Regions from separate parts of the Mesorhizobium sp. P2_E9 genome, predicted to be linked through region 1. Evidence: riboswitches for the same ligand, from Rfam matches in the RefSeq annotation. Region 1 holds a riboswitch; each other region holds the start of a gene.
The links. A riboswitch is a leader RNA that binds a small molecule or an ion and turns the genes downstream of it on or off. The one in region 1 is predicted to bind cobalamin.

Region 2: it holds a riboswitch for cobalamin, as region 1 does, so the genes downstream of both, bluB (5,6-dimethylbenzimidazole synthase) here and AC1D05_RS06845 (CbtB domain-containing protein) in region 1, are expected to answer to the same signal.
Region 3: it holds a riboswitch for cobalamin, as region 1 does, so the genes downstream of both, AC1D05_RS00835 (DUF1636 family protein) here and AC1D05_RS06845 (CbtB domain-containing protein) in region 1, are expected to answer to the same signal.
Region 4: it holds a riboswitch for cobalamin, as region 1 does, so the genes downstream of both, AC1D05_RS14390 (aromatic ring-hydroxylating oxygenase subunit alpha) here and AC1D05_RS06845 (CbtB domain-containing protein) in region 1, are expected to answer to the same signal.

Annotation. Positions count from the first base shown of each region.
Region 1 covers NZ_JBFUET010000003.1:167,516-172,374, forward strand. Annotated here, with positions in the region: gene cobU (bifunctional adenosylcobinamide kinase/adenosylcobinamide-phosphate guanylyltransferase) at 1-464, opposite strand, end outside; gene AC1D05_RS06840 (CbtA family protein) at 457-1,266, opposite strand; gene AC1D05_RS06845 (CbtB domain-containing protein) at 1,282-1,461, opposite strand; cobalamin riboswitch at 1,495-1,692, opposite strand; gene AC1D05_RS06850 (aromatic ring-hydroxylating oxygenase subunit alpha) at 1,839-3,008, shown strand; gene AC1D05_RS06855 (MFS transporter) at 3,012-4,211, opposite strand; gene AC1D05_RS06860 (heparan-alpha-glucosaminide N-acetyltransferase) at 4,437-4,859, shown strand, end outside.
Region 2 covers NZ_JBFUET010000031.1:27,938-32,796, forward strand. Annotated here, with positions in the region: gene AC1D05_RS34605 (TetR/AcrR family transcriptional regulator) at 29-628, shown strand; gene AC1D05_RS34610 (hypothetical protein) at 735-1,718, shown strand; partial or broken gene bluB (5,6-dimethylbenzimidazole synthase) at 1,814-2,452, opposite strand; cobalamin riboswitch at 2,501-2,680, opposite strand; gene AC1D05_RS34620 (histone deacetylase family protein) at 2,801-3,727, shown strand; gene AC1D05_RS34625 (exodeoxyribonuclease VII small subunit) at 3,731-3,982, shown strand; gene AC1D05_RS34630 (DUF2277 domain-containing protein) at 4,095-4,361, shown strand; gene AC1D05_RS34635 (pirin family protein) at 4,402-4,859, shown strand, end outside.
Region 3 covers NZ_JBFUET010000001.1:150,482-155,340, reverse strand. Annotated here, with positions in the region: gene AC1D05_RS00850 (FecCD family ABC transporter permease) at 1-501, opposite strand, end outside; gene AC1D05_RS00845 (ABC transporter substrate-binding protein) at 501-1,448, opposite strand; gene AC1D05_RS00840 (ABC transporter ATP-binding protein) at 1,496-2,284, opposite strand; gene AC1D05_RS00835 (DUF1636 family protein) at 2,281-2,679, opposite strand; cobalamin riboswitch at 2,771-2,976, opposite strand; gene AC1D05_RS00830 (substrate-binding domain-containing protein) at 3,227-4,216, opposite strand; gene AC1D05_RS00825 (ABC transporter permease) at 4,290-4,859, opposite strand, start outside.
Region 4 covers NZ_JBFUET010000007.1:188,646-193,504, forward strand. Annotated here, with positions in the region: gene AC1D05_RS14380 (ABC transporter ATP-binding protein) at 1-713, shown strand, start outside; gene AC1D05_RS14385 (DUF680 domain-containing protein) at 789-1,028, opposite strand; cobalamin riboswitch at 1,395-1,597, shown strand; gene AC1D05_RS14390 (aromatic ring-hydroxylating oxygenase subunit alpha) at 1,814-3,061, shown strand; gene AC1D05_RS14395 (FAD-binding oxidoreductase) at 3,139-4,239, shown strand; gene AC1D05_RS14400 (sugar ABC transporter ATP-binding protein) at 4,764-4,859, shown strand, end outside.

The sequences.
Region 1 (4,859 bases):
ATCGCCGCGACCTGCTGGTTGAGCCGTCCGGCGTCATCACGAAAACGGCGCGCCAGGGCATTGTCCGGCACGATGCCTTGGCCGACTTCATTGGAGACCACGAACCACGGCCCGCGCGGCCGCGACAGCACATCCGCCAGCCGCCGGCATTCCAGCTCGAGAGCGTGATCGGCCAGCATGTGATTGGTCAGCCACAGCGTCAGGCAGTCGACAAGCACCGGCTGATTGTCGGGCAACGCCTCGAGCGCCCCGGCAAGATCGAGCGGTGCGTCGACGGTTATCCAGCCCTCGCCGCGCCGCGAGCGATGCAGCGCGATGCGTTCACGCATCTCGTCGTCATAGGCTTCAGCCGTGGCGATATAGGTCCATGGTGACGGCAACGCCGTCGCCAGGGTTTCGGCGTGCGCGCTCTTGCCGGAGCGCGCGCCGCCGATGATGAAGGTCAGCGAGCTTCGATCAGGCAAAGCTGTCGCGCAGGCTGGTCGCGGTGCCGGTGAAGCGTCCGCGCACCACGCCGACGACAGCGCCAAGCACCAGCCAGAACACCAGATTGGTCACCGTCACCGCCACCACGAACTGGTGGTGCAGGCCTTCCGGGATCGGTGTCTCGAAGCTGTCGGGCTGTGGCGCGCCGACAATGTGCGGGGCAACGATCAGCGCCACGCCAAGGATGGCCAGCGGCAGCGACTTGCGGAACGCGATCAGGCCGAGCCCGATGGCGGTCGCGACCACGGTTGCCACCCACCAGATCTGGCGCTGCGTGAGGTCGGCTGCCGGCATGGCCGGCAGTTCCGGCGGCAGGCCGAGGCCCGGCGCCAGGGTGAACACGGCAAAGCCGGCCAGCCCCCAGAACACGCCCTGGCGCCAATTGCCGATGCCGCCGGCGAATTCCGAAACCGCGACCAGGATCAGCGCGAAGCCAATGCCGGTGACGACGTTGGAGACGATGTTGAAGGCAAAGCGCTCGAAGCCATCGGCCGGCGCCCAGCCCTCGTCTTCGGCCGGAGCAGCAGCCTCAGCCGGTGCCGGGGTCGCGGCGCTCATGGTATTTGATGCCGCCGGTGCGGCGGAGCTCATTGCGTTGCCACTGGCGGTATCAGTCGGCGCCGCGGCGTGCTCATGCTTGTGGCCGCCTTCGGCCTGTTCGTAGACTTCCGCCTTGAGGATCAGCGGCACCGTGGCATAGGCCTGCATGCAGGCGAGGACGACGCCGGCCACGAGCCCTGCGATCGCCGCGATGAACACGACGTTGCGAAACAGATTCATGATGTCAGATCCTCGTCAGTGGCAGGGAAACGCCATCGAATGCCGGTTGTCATGACCGGCATTGTGGACCGCATCGATATGCGAGAAGCCGACAAAGCCGATGATGAAGGTGCCGAGCAGCGCGGCGAGCGCCAGCTGCATGAAGCGCGACTGCGAGGAGACGGAGGCGCCGAGGGAGACGGAAGCGGTAGTCATATCTTGTCCTTTCACCCTCCACCCGAGGGCCTGTCAGTTTTGCCGTCGTCGGCAGGTCTCCTGGCTCGCGGATCAGCGCCCTTCTCCACCTTCCCGAAGACGAATCTTCAGTGGCATATGGAGAGGACTACCGCACACAGTTGCGGGGGCAGCCACGGCATTGGGCAACAAACGAGCCCGAACCGCATTCCCTCTTGGCTCCAAAACGGAACCGACGACTTGCGCGACTATAGGGAAAATCACGACACGCGGCAAACCAAATTCCGCCGGCAAACAGCGCGATTGCGCCATGCCGGCAACACCCGCATGGTTCTCGGCACAACAATTGACAATTGCACTGGCCGGGTGTCGGCTGGCGCCCTCACAGGAAGCCAGCCATGCAGCCCATTGCCAGCGAGCGCGATCCCTATAACGGCCTGACCCGGGCCGAGCCGACGCTACCCTCGTCGGCCTATTGGGATGCGGCAGCCTATCAACGCGACCTTGATGCTATCTGGTATAAAAACTGGCTGCTCGTCTGTCGCGAGGCCGATCTGGCCCAGCCGCTCGCCTTCCGCCGATTCCGCATCGGCACGCAGGACATCATCGTGCTGCGCGACGACACCGGCGAGTTGCGCGCCTTCCACAACACCTGCCGGCATCGCGGCTCGCAGCTTTGCCAGGAAAGCGAAGGCAGGCTGAAGGCGCGGCTGATCACATGCCCCTATCACGCCTGGTCCTATTCGCTGCGCGGCGATCTCGTGCGCGTGCCGTCGAAATCGCTGCCTGACGGCTTCGACAAGGCCCACCACCCGCTCTATCGCGTCGCGCTGTCGGTGTGGCGCGGCTTCGTCTTCATCAATTTGCAGGAGGACGCAGCCGGCTCGGCACACGCATCCTTTGATCCCGCCTCCGGCAATCTCGGCAACTGGCCGTTGGAAACGCTGGTCTCAGGCCATGTGCTGCGCAAGGTGATGAACTGCAACTGGAAGATTTTTTGGGAAAACTTCAACGAGTGCCTGCATTGTCCGGGCGTCCATAAGGATCTGTCGCGGCTGGTGCCGATCTATGGCCGCGGCCTGATGAGCCGGCATGACGATCCCGAATGGACGCGCCACGCCGACAATGACGCGCCGGAGTTTTCCGGCGGCCTGCGCGCCGGCGCCGAAACCTGGTCACGCGATGGCCAGACGCATGGGCCGGTCTTCTCGGGGTTGACGCCAGCCGAACATGCCGCCGGCCAGACCTATGCCACCAGCCTGCCCTCGATGTTCATCGTCGGTCATGTCGACTATGTCAGGACCGTGCGCCTGGTGCCGCTCGGCCCGGAGCAGACCGAACTTGTCGCCGAATGGCTGTTCGCGCCCGAGGCGCTGGCCACGACCGACATCGACAACATCGTCGCTTTCTGCACACAGGTGCTGGAAGAGGATGCGGCGATCTGCGAGGTCAACCAGAGGGGCCTGCGCTCGATGCGCCACGAAGCCGGCGTGCTGATGCCAGAGGAGTACGACCTGCACCGCTTCCACAACTGGGTGCGCGAGCGGCACGCAGCGCTTTTGCCGTGATCCTCACAGCGATTTCGGCAGGTAACGCCAGGTCACGAAGCCGCATACGGCGGCCAGCAGGCTGAGCGTGATGAACACCGAGCCCAGTCCGAAGAAGGCCAGAACCACCGAATAGACCAAGGGCGGCGTCAGCTCGGAAAAATCGAGATAGGTGCGATAGACCGCCGCCATCTGCGCCCGCTCATAGGAGCGCACCGAGCGCATGAAGGCGGTCGAACCCAGCGCGTCGAGCGCGATGGTGAAGAACGCGCCACCAAGCAGGAAAGCGCCGGTCAGCAGCGGCGCACTCGCTCCCACCGTGCCCGCCGCCAGCAGCATCGCCGACATGGCGAAATAGGCAAAGGTCATGGTCTTGCGGCCGCCAAAGCGCTTGCCCGCCTTGCCCCAGAAGATCGCCATGAACAGCAGCGCATTGCCGGCCGAGACCAGCAGGCCGCCGGCCAGCTTCCCCTCGCCGGTGATCACCATGAACAGCGGCCCATAGACGAAGAAAGTCGTCCAGAAACAGGAGCGGCCGAAGGCGATCAGCCAGGCCAGCCTCAACCTCGGCTGCGCGACGAAACGGCCGATATTGGCGAGCGGATTGGCCGGCCGGGTCTTGCCGGGCCGGATCGACTGGTTGTCGCCCAGCCGATAGGCCCAGAACAGGGCCAGCAGGGCCAGCGCGAACACTGCCACCGCGCCATGCGCGGCATAGATGCCGAAGCGCGTGTAGAGGAAGATGCCAAGCGTCGGCCCGCCGGTCCAGGCGAACATCGACCATGCCATGCGCAGCGATTCGGCCTGCATGAAGTCGGTCTTGCGGATGTGGTCCATGATGTAGAGGTTGAGCGTGATCGACAGCGCGCTGGCGCCCATGACGCGGCACAGCATGCCCGCCAACTGCCCGGCCAGCGTGTGCGTGACGAAGAACAGCGAGCCGATGGCGAGCAGGCAGGCGCCTGCGGTGTAGACCCAGCGCCGGGCAAAGCGGCGGATCAGCATCGGCATGAACAACGTCACCGACAGGCCGAGCAGCGCCACGATGGTGTAGAGGATCGAGACGATCTGCTCATTGTGCAGGATTTCGTAGGCCTGGATCGGGATGACGCTCGACACTGTGGCGCGGGCGAAGGATTCGACCGCATAGAGCGAGGCGAAGGTGCGCGCATCCGCGGCCTTGAGGGCCGGGAGCCAGATCGGGTGGCGCACATGGGTGGACATTGCTTCCCCAAAGCAGAATCACCGCTCAAATCTGCCGCGCTCAGTCCCGGGCGATTAAGAGGAAACCGACGCATAACCGGCAAAAAGCGAAACCGGTCAAAGGCTTTCCTATGCTGGCCTAAAGCGTCGCTCGACCCAGGCGCCTGCATCGCCGTGCTCCCGGCCTTCTTCTGTCCCGTCCAACCGTGGTAGTCCTCAGGCGGGCCTGAATCAGATCGCGAGACCATGACCATCGACACGCCGACCGCACCCGTTCCGGAGCCATCCAAGCGCATCGTCGCCATCGACATCGTGCGCGGCATCGCGCTGCTGGCGATGGCGAGCTACCATTTCACCTGGGACCTGGAATTCTTCGGCTACACCGACCCCGGCCTCACCGCCTTCGGCTGGTGGAAGATCTACGCACGCTGCATCGCCTCGACCTTCCTGTTCCTGGTCGGCGTCAGCCTCTACCTCGCCCACGACCCGCAAATCCGCTGGAACGGTTTTTGGAAGCGTTTCGCCATGGTCGCCGGTGCGGCGATCGCCATTTCGGTGGTCACCCGCATCGCCACGCCGGATGGATTCATTTTCTTCGGCATCTTGCACGAGATCGCGCTCGCCAGCCTGCTCGGCCTCGCCTTCCTGCGGCTGCCGGCCTTGCTGACG
Region 2 (4,859 bases), on a different contig from region 1:
GGAACGTATGTGGATAAGGCCAGGCAGAATGCACAGACCCCGCAAGGAGATGATTGCCGAGACGCGCGCCAAGCTGATCGCCGCGGCGCGCCAGGCCTTCGGCACGACAGGCTATGCCGAAGCGTCGATGGATGATTTCACTGCCTCGGCCGGACTGACGCGCGGCGCGCTCTATCATCACTTCGGCGACAAGAAGGGACTGCTGGAGGCGGTTATCGCCGAAATCGACGGCGAGATGGCGGCTCGGGTGAATGAGGTCGCCTCGAAAGCGCCGACTCGCTGGCAACACTTCGTCGACGAATGCACGACCTATATCGAGATGGCGCTGGAGCCGGAAATCCAGCGCATCATGTTCCGCGATGGTCCAGCCGTGCTGGGCGATCCGGCGCAATGGTCCAATGCCAATGCCTGCGTCGGTTCAATGACCGATCATCTGACCGCGCTGCAGGGGGAAGGGGTGGTCGTCCCGAGCGTCGACCCCGAGACCGCCGCACGGCTGATCAATGGCGCCAGCAGCCAGGCGGCGCAGCGGATCGCCAATTCGAACGATCCCGAAGCGACATCGAAGATGGTGGTGGCGGCCTTCAAGCAGCTGCTTGAAGGCCTCCTCAGAAAACCAGGTTCATAACAGACCCAAATCCCCGTTGGGCGCCTCGCTGACCACCGCCCCCGATTGACCAATCTATGGGGTGAGCGCATCCTTCGCAGCCATCTCTGAGGGGAGATTCGGAGCCATGTGGGATTTCGAGATCGGCCGGTCGGTGTCCATCATGATCAGGACCTGGCCCTTCATTGTCTTTCGCATGATCGTCTATTTCGGCATCACTCTGGCCTACATCGTGGCGACCGGCACGGGCGCCTCCGTCGGTTATGGCGTCGGCCATATCTCCACCGATCCCGACGGGCCAATGTCCTTCGCCCTGTGGGGTGGCGTGGTCGGTTTCGGCATCGTTTCGATCGCCGTCTATTGGATCCGCGAATACATCCTCTACGTCGTCAAGGCTGGCCATATCGCCGTCATGGTCCATCTGATCGATGGCCGGGATGTTCCCGATGGCCAGAACCAGATCGCCTATGCAAAGCAGGTCGTCACAGAGCGTTTTGCCGAGGCCAATATCCTTTTCGTCGTCGACCAGCTGGTCAAGGGCGCCATCCGCGCCATCACCGGCCTGCTCGGCGGCATCGCCGCTTTCCTGCCGATCCCGGGCCTGAGCGGCCTGGTCTCCTTCATCAACACGGTGATCCGCCTGTCGCTGACCTATGTCGACGAGATCATCCTCGGCTACAACATCCGCATCAATTCGTCCTCGCCCTTCGAGACGGCCCGACAAGGCGTCGTGCTCTACGCCCAGAACGGCAAGACCATGGTCAAGAACGCCGTCTGGCTGGCGGTCATCATGTGGGGCGTGTCTTTCGTCATCTTCCTGCTGATGCTGGCCCCGGCCGCCGCCATTTTGTTCATGATGCCAGGGCAGCTCGCCGGCTGGGCCTTCGTGCTCGCCATCGTCTTCGCCTGGGCCTTCAAGGCGGCCTTCATCGAGCCATTCGCCATCGCTTGCCTGATGCAGGTCTATTTCAAGACCATCGCCGGCCAGGTGCCCGATCCGGCCTGGGATGCCCGGCTGGCCGAAGCGTCGTCGAAGTTCAGGGAGTTGAAGGACAAGGCGCTGGCCTCCTTTGGCGGGTCGCGCTGGGGTACTGCAGGCGCGACACGCTGATCGGCGGGATGCGCGGGCGCGATAACAGCGATGTTGAGGTCCGCCACGGCTGACTTGAGCCGCGCCTCGCCTTGCCCGCAAAAAGTTTCGCTCGTGATCAATTCGGGCAGCGGCAGCCGTCGGCCCCAGCCATGCGTTTCAAGGTCCGGTTTCGGCGCGAATTCCGAGACACGGCCGACGCAGAGATAGGCGATCGGTGTCACGTGCTCGGGAATGGCCAACAGGCTCTTCAGCGCTTGCGGCTCGATGATGCTGACCCAACCAACGCCGACGCCTTCGGCGCGCGCCGCCAGCCAGAAATTCTGCACCGCGCAGACCGTGCTGTAGAGATCCATCTCCGGATTGTGCCAGCGTCCCAATGGCGACCCCTGCGAACGTTGGCGGTCGCAGGTGATGCAGATGTTGAGCGCGCTTTCGCAGATGCCTTCCAGTTTGAGCTTGCGGTAGAGCGCCTGTTTGTCTTCTTCGATTTCAGGCAGTTCCTGTTCTCGCGCGGCCAGGAACAGGTCGCGCACCTCCGCCCGTCGCGCGGCATCGCGGATGACAATGAAATTCCACGGCTGCATGAAACCGACAGACGGCGCGTGATGGGCGGCAAGCAGCAGCCGCGCCAGCACCTCATCATCGAGTGCCGTGGGGAGGAAATGGCTGCGCACGTCGCGCCGCGTGAACATGGCGCGGTAGACCGCGTCGCGCGCTATCTGGTCAAATCCGTCGTTCATAGAATCCGGCATCGCTTGTCCCCTTGCGATCGCAGTCCATGTCCTCCGCCTGACCATGCGGATGACGATGCCTGCCAGGCCGGTCTTCTGGCTCGGGATCAACCCGCGTCCGGTGCCTTCCCGTCATCGACAGTGGCATTTACCGGCGCGGTCCCCCTCACAGCGTTGGGCACGCCACGGAGTTCAACCGTGTTCCCGATTCTCCCGCTTGCGGCGGGCACCAGGCAGTGGCGGGACCTTACGCCGAAGCGCCTGCGGCGCCAATCCCCGCAGCGACGCCGATGGACGCAGGCGTGATTTTCCCCAGCGATCGAGCCGCAATGCATGGCCATCGCGGCGCCGGGGCACTAGATAGGGAGCATGACAACCCGTCTCTACACCCACCCGATCTTTCTTGAGCACATCACACCGCCCGGTCACCCCGAACGGCCGGACCGCTTGCGCGCCATCGAGCGCGTCCTCGACGACGAAGCCTTTGCCGCGCTTGATCGCGTCAAGGCGCCGGAGGGCGACGAGGCCACCATCCTCTACGCGCATCCCGCCGATTTCGTCGCGCGCATCCGCGCCGCCATTCCCGAAGAGGGCCTTGCCCGCGTCGATGCCGACACCACCGCCAGCCCGAAGAGCTGGCAGGCGGTGATCACCGCCATCGGTGCCGCCAACGCTGCTGTCGATGATGTTTTTTCAGGCCGCGCCGACAATGTCTTCGTCGCCGCGAGGCCGCCTGGTCACCATGCCGAAAAAACGACGGCGATGGGCTTCTGCTTCTTCAACACGGCGGCGATCGCGGCGCGCTATGCGCAGAAGAAGCATGGCGTCGAGCGTGTCGCGGTCGTCGACTGGGACGTGCACCATGGCAACGGCACGCAGGATATTTTCTGGGACGATCCGTCGGTGCTCTATTGCTCGACGCACCAGATGCCGCTCTATCCCGGCACCGGCGCGACGAGCGAGACCGGCGCCGGCAACATCGTCAACGCGCCTTTGGCGCCGCAGACCGGCAGCGAGGTGTTTCGCGATGCCTTCCTGTCGCGCGTCCTGCCGGCGCTCGACAATTTCGCGCCCGATCTGATCATCATTTCGGCGGGCTTCGACGCACACCACCGCGACCCGCTGGCCGAGATCAATCTGACCGAAGACGATTTCGACTGGGCGACCGGCCAGCTGATGCAGCGCGCGGCCCGCCACAGCGGCAACCGGCTCGTCAGCCTGCTTGAGGGCGGCTACGATCTGCAAGGATTGGCATTTTCGGTCGCCGCCCATGTCGGGCGACTGATGAAAGGATGAATAATGGCTGCTGAGACCAATGAAGACGTCAAGGCGATGAGCTTCGAGCAGGCACTCGACGCGTTGGAGAAGATCGTCGATGATCTGGAGCGTGGCGACGTGCCGCTCGACCAGTCGATCAAGATCTATGAGCGCGGCGAGGCGCTGAAGGCGCATTGCGACCGGCTGCTGAAGGCCGCTGAGGACAAGGTCGAGAAGATCAGGCTGTCGCGCGACGGCAAGCCGGTTGGCACGGAGCCGCTCGACGCGGATTGATGCACAGTCGCGAACGGCGGTCTTGCCTCGCCGGTTTTTGGACACGATCATGGTTGGGGATTAAACTCATCCCGATTGAAACGGCTCCAGGACGAGAGGAGATACGGAAGCGATGTGCAGAAACATCAAGACCCTGTTCAATTTTGATCCGCCGGCAACCAATGACGAAGTCCGCGACGCAGCCCTTCAGTTCGTCCGCAAGCTGAGCGGAACGACACGGCCGTCGAAGCAGAACCAGCACGCGTTCGACCACGCCGTCGAAGCCATTGCGGCATCAGCGCGCGAGTTGCTCGATTCGCTCGAAACCCACCAGCATCCGCGCAATCGTGAAGAGGTGGCGGCGAAACTACGGGCAAAGTCAGCCATCCGCTTTGCCTGATGCCGCCAAAGCGGCCCTTGGCCGCTGACAAGGAGAGTTCATGAGCTTCTTCCCAGGGAAAGACCCTGAAGCCGGCGACGCCTTTGCCAGCGACCAGATCGAATTGATGGTGATACCAAACGCCAAGGACATTGGTGGTTTTCCGGTCCGTCGCGCTCTGCCGACCGCCAAAAGGCGGCTGGTCGGGCCTTTCATCTTTTTCGATCGCATGGGCCCGGCGATCCTGCGCGCCGGCCAGGCGCTCGATGTCCGTCCCCATCCGCATATCGGCCTGTCGACAGTGACCTATCTGTTCGACGGCAAGATCCGGCATCGCGATTCGCTGGGCACGGAAATGGTGATCCAGCCCGGCGACGTGAATTTGATGACCGCCGGCCGCGGCATCGTCCACTCCGAGCGCACGCCCGAGGAACTGCGCGGTGCGCCAATGTCGATCTCCGGCCTGCAGACATGGCTGGCCTTGCCTGATGGCAAGGAAGAGGTCGCGCCGGTGTTCGA
Region 3 (4,859 bases), on a different contig from region 1:
CAGCCGTTCCGGCCCTTGCCCCCTCACCCGCGCGACCAGCAGCAGGACAATGCAGGCGGCCAGTATGCCGCCGGTGAAGGCCGCAACCGGCAAGGTCCATATACCAAAGCTGTCGCCAAAGACGGTAATGACGGAAACCGCACCCGCGGCGGCTCCCGACGACAGGCCGAACAGGAAGGGATCTGCAAGATCGTTGCGGGTCACTGTCTGCAGCAGTGCGCCTGTTATGCCGAGGCCGCCGCCGACACACACCGCCAGGATCGTGCGCGGCAGCCTGAGATCAACGACGATCTTGCCGACCGGACCCGACACCTGGTGCTCATTCAACCCGACGGCATGGCCAAGGGCGGCAATGACGTCGGTCAGTGGGATCAGTGTCGAACCATAGGCGATCGACAGCAGCACAAGAGCGGCGACCGCCACCGCGCCCGCCGCCATGGCCAGCGCGAATGCCTTGTGCCCTGAAAGCGCGCCGGATTCATGCCCGGGGGCAAATAGCATCAGAACGCTTCCGGATGCATCGCCTTGGCGATCTTGGCGATCGCCTCGATGTTTGCCGGTCCGGGCGTCAATTCGGCATAGCGAAGGGCCACGAAGCGCTCGTTCTTGACCGCGTCGGTTTCCTTCATGGCCGGATGCGCTTTAAGGAAATCGAGCAATTTCTTGTAGCCGCCGCCATCCTGGTAATCGAGCAGGATGAGGAATTGCGGATTGCGCGACGCTACCGTTTCCCAGTCGGTATTGCCCCAGCTGGTGTCCATGTCGGCCATGATGTTGTCACCGCCAGCGGCGGTGATCATGGCGCTGGGAATAGCAAATTTTCCGGCGGTGAACGGCTTGTCCTCGCCTGAGTCATAGAGGAACACCCGCGTCCCCTTGGCGCTGCCGACTTTGGCGGTGATGTCAGCCAGTTGCGCCTTCCAGCCGGCAACAAGCTTCTCCGCTTCGGCGTCCTTGCCAAAAATCTTGCCCAGCTTTTCGACGTCGCCATAGAGCAGGTCCATCGAAGCGGCGGGCCGGTTCTTGTCGAGATGGACGCAGCTTTCGGTCAGCACCAGCGTCTTGATGCCGTGCGGGGCGAGCGTGTCGGGCGTCACGTCGCCGCCCGGCTTCATACCATAATACCAGCCGGCGAAGAAGAAATCGGGCTCGACCGCGACAAGGTTTTCGAGCGTCGGGTATTTTGGCGCCAGTTCGGGAACAGAACCCTGCTCGGCCTTGAATTCGGGGCCGACCTTGTACCATCCGGTGATGCCGGTCAGGCCGACGATCGACGGCTGCAGCTTCAGCGCGAAGGCCATCTCGGCCATGTTGAGATCGTGGATGACGGCGCGCTTGGGCGGTGCGTCGAAGGTCAGCGGCTTGCCGCAGCTATCTACCGTGACCGGGAAGGCGAAGGTTGTCGAGGCCAGCAGCGACAGGACGAGCGACAAAGCGAGACGTTTCACGGATTTTGCTCCTTGGTTGAACAGTGGCGGATCAGGGATGGTTTTGATCAGGATGGCGGCGCGGCGCGGTTCGGAACATCGAACACCGTCAGTTCGCGGTCCTCGGTGGGATGGCGCAGGCGAAACACGTCGACGCCGAAAATCTCGCGGATCAGCTGTTGCGTCAGCGCTTCGCGCGGTGCCGCCAGCGCATGCAGCCGGGCTTCGTGCATCACCGCGACCCTGGTGGCGAAGGGCGCCACCAACGCCAGATCGTGCAGCACGGCAATTACCGTCATGCCGAAGCCGGCCACAAGTTCGAGAAGCTCACCGCGGGCGCGCGGGTCGAGATGGTTGGTCGGCTCATCGAGGAACAGCACTTTCGGTTGCTGTGCGATGGCGCGCGCCAGCTGGGCGCGTTGGCGTTCCCCGCCCGACAGCGAGCCGATGCTGCGGCCAAGCAGCGGCAACAAGCCGGTCCGGCGCAGCGCGTCCACGACAATGTCGCGTTCCTCGCTCCTGCGCCTCAGGCCGGCATGCGGGACGCGGCCGAGTTCGACATAGTCGATCACCGCCAGCCGCGGATCCGGCTGGTCGGTCTGGCCGACGACGGCGATGTGCAATGCCCGTTCGGCCGTCGAGATCCTGTCCAGGCGGCGCCCGCCAAGCTTCACCTCGCCGGAACTTGGCCTGAGCATGCCGGACAGCATGCGCAGCAGCGTCGTCTTGCCGGCGCCGTTGGGGCCGATGATGGCGAGGCGATCGCCAGCGGCAACCGACAGGCTGACCGCATCGACCAGAGCCCGGCCATTTGCCGTGGCGCTGAGGTCGCGCGCTTCGAGGAGCGGCGTTGTCATCGGCCGTCCCCCGGAGGCTTGCCCAGTGCCGGGATGCGGGCCAGCGTCTTGCCGGCCAGTCGCGGTGGACGTTGTCCGGAATTGCACCAGCCGTCGGCGAGCGAGGCGTAAAGCCTGGCAAATCGCACGAGATCGCCGGCGTCGGCCTCGGCGTTGATAGAGCCGAAGAGATAAGCGGCCTTGCCCGGCGCCTGGACGGCCACCGTCAACGGCCGCGCGCAGCCCGCCATGCATTCAACGCCTTCGACCGTGAAGCCGTGCGCCACGGCCGGTTCATTGTGGGCGGAGAGCCGGGAACGCAAATCGTTGCACAAGGCTTCGCCCGACCTGACCCCGGTCGGGACGTCACGGCAAAGCGTGCACACGATGATGCGATGATCGTTGGCGCCGTCCAACTTTCCGTCACTTTCCAAAACTGGCGACGGAAGGATGTTGGCGAGCCGGCCGACAAGACCGACGTCCACGTTTCCTCCCGGCACACCCCGTCCGGTCAACTCAGTGATGGCAGGTCTCCTGGCTCGCGGGTCTCGGCGCAATCCTGCCTTCCCAGCCTTGCCGGCCAGTGGCATGTCGGATCTTGCTCACCGCTTACAGTTGCGGGGGCAGCCACGGTCTCGATCCCTCGCGGATCTCACCGTGTTCCCTTTCACCCCTTGCCTTTCGGCGCGGGGACCATCACCGGGCCATGGTAGTTTTGCCCCGGGCGCATCGCAACGATTCTTTTCGACCGGACCTGTCACCATCTCGGCACCGGCCTGCGACCTCATCAGATAGGGGCGTGCAATATCTCCGTCTGTAATGTAATAACAGAACTGATACGAGATATCCTCCGCCGCTGTCAATCCCTTGCCACCGCGAGCTGCCGGTGAGGGTTGCCAACGCAGACGGGGCGGAGTTCGCGTGAACCCCGCCCCGGATCGGATAGTCTGCAGGCAGACGTGCTTACTTACCTGACAGCTGCTTGGCGTTCTCGGGCGTGATCGCTGTCGTCTCGACAGTGACCGTCGTATCCACCGAAGTGGCGCAATCGAGCAAGATCTTCTTCGACATCTCGATCGCTTCCTTCGCACCCGTCGGGTAGGTGAAGGTCGCCGCCCAGTCACCCTTGGCGACGGCTTCGATGCCGCCTGCCGGGCCTGGCAAGCCATCAGTACCGATGATCTTGACGTCCTTGCCGGCACCCTTGGCGGCGAGCAGCGCGCCGGCCGCCATCATGTCGTTCGAGGCGTAGAGCACCTTGATGTCGGGATGCGCCTGCAACATGGCCGAGAAAGCGGTCTGGGCTTTATCCGGCACCCAGTCGGCAGCCTGCTCGGCAACGACCTGGATCTTGGCATTCTCCTTGACGCCGTCCTTGAAGCCATTCAGCCGCTCGACGGCCGGCGTGGAGCTTGGCAGTCCTTCGAGCACCGCTGCTTCGCCGCCCTCCGGCAGCAAGGTCTTGGCGGTGTATTTGCCCGCTTCGAGCGCGATCTTATAGTTGTCGCCGCCGATAAAGGCGGTGTAGTCCTTGCCGGGGTCGCCGACCGTCTTGCGGTCAAGTTCAATGACCGGAATTCCGGCATCCATGGCGCGCTTCACCGCCGGCGTCAGCGGTGCCGCCTCGAAGGGCGAGATCAGCAAGAGATCGACCTTCTGGGTGATGAAGTTGTCGACCTGCGAGGTCTGCGTGTTGACGTTGCCGGCGCCGTCGGCGATCTGCAGCGTGAAGCCCGGCACTTCCTTGGCCGCCGCCGTCAGCTCGTCATTGACATGCTGTCGGTAGGGCTCGGCATTGTTCGCCTGCGAAAAGCCGATGATGAACTGGCCGTCCTTGGCACAGGCCTTGACCAGCGGGTCGGCGGCCTGAGCGGCTCCGGCAATGCACAGGCCGGCGCCTGCCAGAAGGGCGACCTGAAGGGCGCGCCTTGTTCCTTGTCTTGTGGTTTTCATACTTACTCTCCTCCTCGTCGGGCCCGGGGCCAGACCTTGGTTTGACTGCCTTCCAAATGCTGCCGTCTTCCTCCTAACGACCCAAACCCTCGCGGCGGCGAACGAGGGATTGAATGACTGCCGCCAGCACGATGATCGCGGCGGTCGCGAGCAGTTGTATGGCGGGTGTGATGTTGTTGAGCTGAAGGATGTTGGCCAGCGCGCCGAGCATGATGGTGCCGGCCACGGTGCCGACCATCGAGCCGGCGCCGCCGAACAAGCTGGTGCCGCCGATGACCACGGCGGCGATCGCGGTGAGCTCATAGCCCATGCCGTCATTGGCGCTGCCGAAATTGAACTGGCCGGCATGAACGATACCGGCAAGAGCGGCGGCAAAGCCGGTGATGGCATAGACCGAGATCTTGACCATCGACACCGGCACGCCGGAAATGCGCGCCGCGCGCTCATTGCCGCCGACGGCAAAGACATAGCGGCCGAAGCGCGTGGTGTTGAGCACGATCGTGGCGATCGCGGCGAAGACGATGAAGACGATGGTGGCGACCGGCACGGTGTTGTGGAACAGCCGCTCGCCGAGGATCGCAAAAACCGGCGGTGCCAGGCCCGGCCCGTCGCCATAGGAAATGTTGATGTACTGATTGCCCGA
Region 4 (4,859 bases), on a different contig from region 1:
TGTCGGGCGGGCAGCGCCAGCGCGTCGCCATCGGCCGCGCCATCGTGCGCAATCCGAAAGTGTTCCTGTTCGACGAGCCGCTGTCGAACCTTGATGCCGCGCTGCGCGTCGCCACGCGTATCGAGATCGCCAAGCTCAAGGAATCGATGCCCAACACGACCATGATCTACGTCACCCACGACCAGGTCGAGGCGATGACGCTCGCCGACCGCATCGTGGTGTTGAAGGACGGCCATATCGAGCAGGTCGGCACGCCGATGGATCTCTATAAGAAGCCGGGCAATCTGTTCGTCGCCCAGTTCATCGGCTCGCCAGCCATGAACATCCTGCCGGCGACGATCGACAAGACCGGCAACCCGACCGTCGTCAGCCATGTCAGCGGGCGCAAGGCTACGGTGCCGATTGCGACGCCTGCCTCGGCGAAGGGTGCGGCCGTAAGCTTCGGCGTGCGGCCGGAGGACCTGATCGTCGCCACCGGCGCGGATTATCTGTTCGAGGGAACGGTCGATTATGTCGAGCAGCTCGGCGAGGTCCAGCTGGTCTATGTCGACATTGGCCGCGCCGACCTGCCGCTGGTGACCAAGTTGCCGGGAAATGTCGAGGTCAAGCGCGGCTCGACGCTGCGGCTGAGTGCCAATGCCGAGGACCTGCATATCTTCGATGCGGACGGACATTCCTTCGCACTCCAGAAGCCGGAAGCAAAAGCGGCTTAAGACAGAACCCGTCTCGACGGCATAAAAAAGCGGCGGGCATGGCCCGCCGCTCTTTTTTGGAATTGGTTTCGGCTGTTAGTGGTTGCCGAAGTGGTCCCGGTCGCTGCTCTGAGGGATCGACTTCTGCACGTCGCCCGATGAATTGAGCAGCTTGTAGACTGGCCAGCCGCTTTCACGGATCGAAGCCGTGCGCGAATTGTCAACCGAAGTCGCGGCAGGCTGGTTGGCGCCATTGGAGCCGTAATTGTCGCTGCCTGCGAAGGCGCTGCCGGAGATGGCCAGAAGGGCGGCGGCAGTGAGAACAATCTTGTTCATTTTGGGTACTCCAGTATTTTTTCCGTCCGTCTAGCGGCGTGTCTTGGGATTAAAATCGCGTCGTTCGGACAGCCCCGATGTGGGAAAGCCAGCTGGCCGTTTCCAATCACGAAGTTTGTTCCGTGTGGACCAAGTATCCACCACTTGAAATTGTACCAAGGCCTTCTACGTCGGACATTTTTCTTTTTGATATCAAAATATTAGCTAAAGCCAACGCTGCGATCACCAACTGTCCGGAGGCTCAGCGTTCAGCCGTCACCGCGACGATTTTCGTGACCGCGGTTCTTGACCCGGGCGTTGTGCATGCGTGTCGCGCCACATGGATGCGATGTCGCTTTCATGCCGATGTCGCAAGCGCTGTCGTGATTAGATCATGCCATCTCAGGTGCCGCTTCGTGACGATGGAGTGGAGAATTGGGAAGCCGGTCAGAATCCGGCGCTGCCCCCGCAACGGTGGTGGAGTTCAAGTCGCAACGGGAGACCACTGGGCGAAAAGCCTGGGAAGGTGTCGCGATGGTCCGCAAGGACAACTCCAGAGCCCGGAAACCAGCCCGAGATTTCTAGACTCGACTGATCGCGGTGGGCGGTCAAGAGGCGGATGATGCTTGCGCGGTTTTCACCGGCTTGCGTCCGATCCTTCCTCAATCACCACCATAGTCAGTCATTGGAGCGACGTGCGTCCACTTGGACGCACAAAGTACGCTCCAAGGCTTTGAATTTGCGCACCGTGCTGTCCGAAATCGATTTCGATTTCGGGCCGATGCGGCGAACGAAGAGGACAGGACATGGATACGCGCAACGACATGCTGAGGCTCTTGAACGGCCGCAGGGACGGATTCTCGCTCGAGCAGCCCTTCTACACGGATCCCGATTTCTTCAAGCTGGACATGGAGCTGATCTGGTATCGCGACTGGCTGTTCATCGGCCATGATTGCGAACTGCCCAAGCCCGGCAGCTTCATCACCGTACAGATCGGCGACTATCCGGTCGTGCTGGTGCGCGATCAGCAGGGCAAGATCAATGCCTTCCACAATTCCTGCCGCCATCGCGGCAGCCGCGTCTGCAACACCGACAAGGGCACGGCCGCAAAGCTGGTCTGTCCCTATCACCAGTGGACCTACGAGCTGGACGGAAGGCTGCTGTTCGCACGCCAGATGGCCGACGGCTTCGACAAGAGCCAGTTCGGCCTGAAGCCGGTCGCCTGCGAAAGCGTGGCCGGCTACATCTTCATCTGCCTGGCCAAGGAGCCCGCCGACTTCGCGCCGATGCGAGCGATGATCGAACCGTACCTCAAGCCGCACCGCCTGAGCGAAGCAAAGATCGCCTTCGAGAGCACGATCGTCGAGAAGGGCAACTGGAAGCTGGTCTGGGAAAACAACCGCGAGTGCTATCACTGCGCCGGCAATCACCCGGAACTGTGCAAGACCTTCCCGGAAGCCCCGACAGTGACCGGCGTGCAAGGCGCCGACAGCGATCCGGAGATGCTGGCGCATTGGGCCAAGTGCGAAGCAGCCGGCCTGCCGAGCAAGTTCCGCATCGACCCGGCCGGGCAATACCGCGCCACCCGCGCGCCGCTGCTGCGCGATGCTGTCAGCTACACGATGACCGGCAAGCGGGCGGTGAAGAAGAACCTCTCCGACAGCGTCTCGGCCGACCGTATCGGCACCTTGATGCACTATCACTATCCGACGACCTGGAACCATATCCTGATCGACCATGCCGTCACCTTCCGCGTGCTGCCGATCAGCGCCACGGAAACGGCGGTGACGACCAAATGGCTGGTCCACAAGGATGCGGTCGAGGGCGTCGATTACGATCTTGCCGAGCTCACCCATGTCTGGACCGAGACCAATGACCAGGACCGCCGCATCGTCGAGGAAAACGCCTTCGGCATCCTGTCGCCAGCCTATGAACCCGGCCCCTATTCGGAGCTGCATGAGGGCGGCGTGATCCAGTTCGTCGACTGGTACGCCCGCTTCATTGGCCCGCGCCTTGTCGGAGATGGCCGGCCGGCGCTGCGTAGTGTCGCTTAGCGCATGGCGTCCAAAAGTGTTCCGCGGTTTTGGGATTACGCCATGCGCGAAAATGAAGGATCAGAGGGATGAACGCGATGACTGATCTTGGGCTCTATCGCCATCTCGACCAGATGGCGCCCTGGAACGACAGGCTGCAGGTGCTGGAAGTGATCGGCGTCAGCGACGAAGCGCCTGACGTCAAGACCTTCACCTTTCGCTCCGACAACCAGACCTGGTTCCGGTACAAGCCAGGTCAATTCGTGACGCTGGAGCTGCCGACGTCAGACGGGCCGCTGATGCGCACCTATACGCTGTCGTCGTCGCCATCGCGGCCATTCTCGATCGCAGTGACGGTGAAGGCGCAGGCCGGCAGCATCGGCACGCGCTGGATGTTCGATCACCTGAAGCCCGGCTCGCACGTCAAGGCCTACGGGCCAGCGGGCGACTTTTCGCTGCACAGCCACCCGGCGGCCAAATATCTGTTCATTTCGGCCGGTTCGGGCGTGACGCCGATGATGTCGATGCTGCGTTGGCTGAATGACTGCGCGCCATGGACCGATGTCGGCTTCGTCAACTGCGCGCGGCGAGCCGAAGAGATCATCTTCCGCAAGGAGCTCGAACTGCTCGGCGGCCATATGCCGGGCCTGTCGCTCGGCTTCATGATAGAGGAGCGGTCGAGCCGCGAGGGCTGGTACGGCCATATGGGCCGCATCGACGCCATCCGGCTGCCGCTGCTGGCGCCCGATTTCCGTGAACGTGAGATCTTCTGCTGCGGTCCGGACCCTTTCATGCGCGCCGTGCGCGGCATGCTGGATGCCGCCGGCTTCGACATGACGAAATACCACCAGGAGAGCTTTGCCGCGCCCGCGGTGGAGGAAATCCCGGCACCGTTCGCATTGCCGGCTGATGACGATGCTGCCGTTCCGGTCGAAGCCAAAACACCGATCCGCTTCGCGCTTTCGGATGTCGACGCAGAGTGCGTCGCCGGCCAGACCGTGCTGCAGACCGCGCGCTCTTCGGGAGTGAGGATCCCGGCCGCCTGCGAGTTCGGCCTGTGCGGGACCTGTAAGGTGAAGAAAGTCTCGGGCGCCGTCGAGATGAGCCACAATGGCGGCATCCTCGATCACGAGATCGACGACGGCTTCATCCTCGCCTGTTGCTCGAAGCCGTTGTCGGCTCTCGAAATCGAGGCGTAGACAATATCGGGGCGGATTAGCGCGGCATGGTCCCCAGCCGCTCCGACGACGGACGCCACACCTCGTGGCAAGGCGGCACCAGATGAGACGACGAGGCAGGCGCCTACGCTGAAGGCGTGGCCTTCGTGCCGGTCCTGGACATGGGACGGCGTCATCGTGGCGCCCTGCCCTTCAACCTGTTTCGGCAGAGTCTTCTCCGTTAAACCGACCATCCCGCACGAACCACAAACGTGGCTTGCGGCTCGGTGCTTTTGGCCCTTCCCCCGTGAATCATCGGCGGAACAATTCCGTGAACGCCATCACTTGTCGGGCAGGCCACGAATTGGGACGGCCGCGATAATCATTTGTTTTTTCACGGTTTTCTGAAATCCAGCGCATCGCCTCCGGTCGCCAAATTTTAAAGTTTGCGCGCAGCTTGACATTTGTCGATTGCAACTTGACTATTGTCAGTATTGGCATTTGGGCGGGAGATCATGTGCCGATCGGCGTCCGACAGGGATAGCCGAAGTCATGGGAGGACGATGGTGGAGCTGTTGCTCGAAGTGGAAGGGCTGAAGAAGTCCTTTGGTGGCGTCGCCGCCTTGCGCGACGGCCGCTTTCAGCTTCGTGCCGGCACGGTT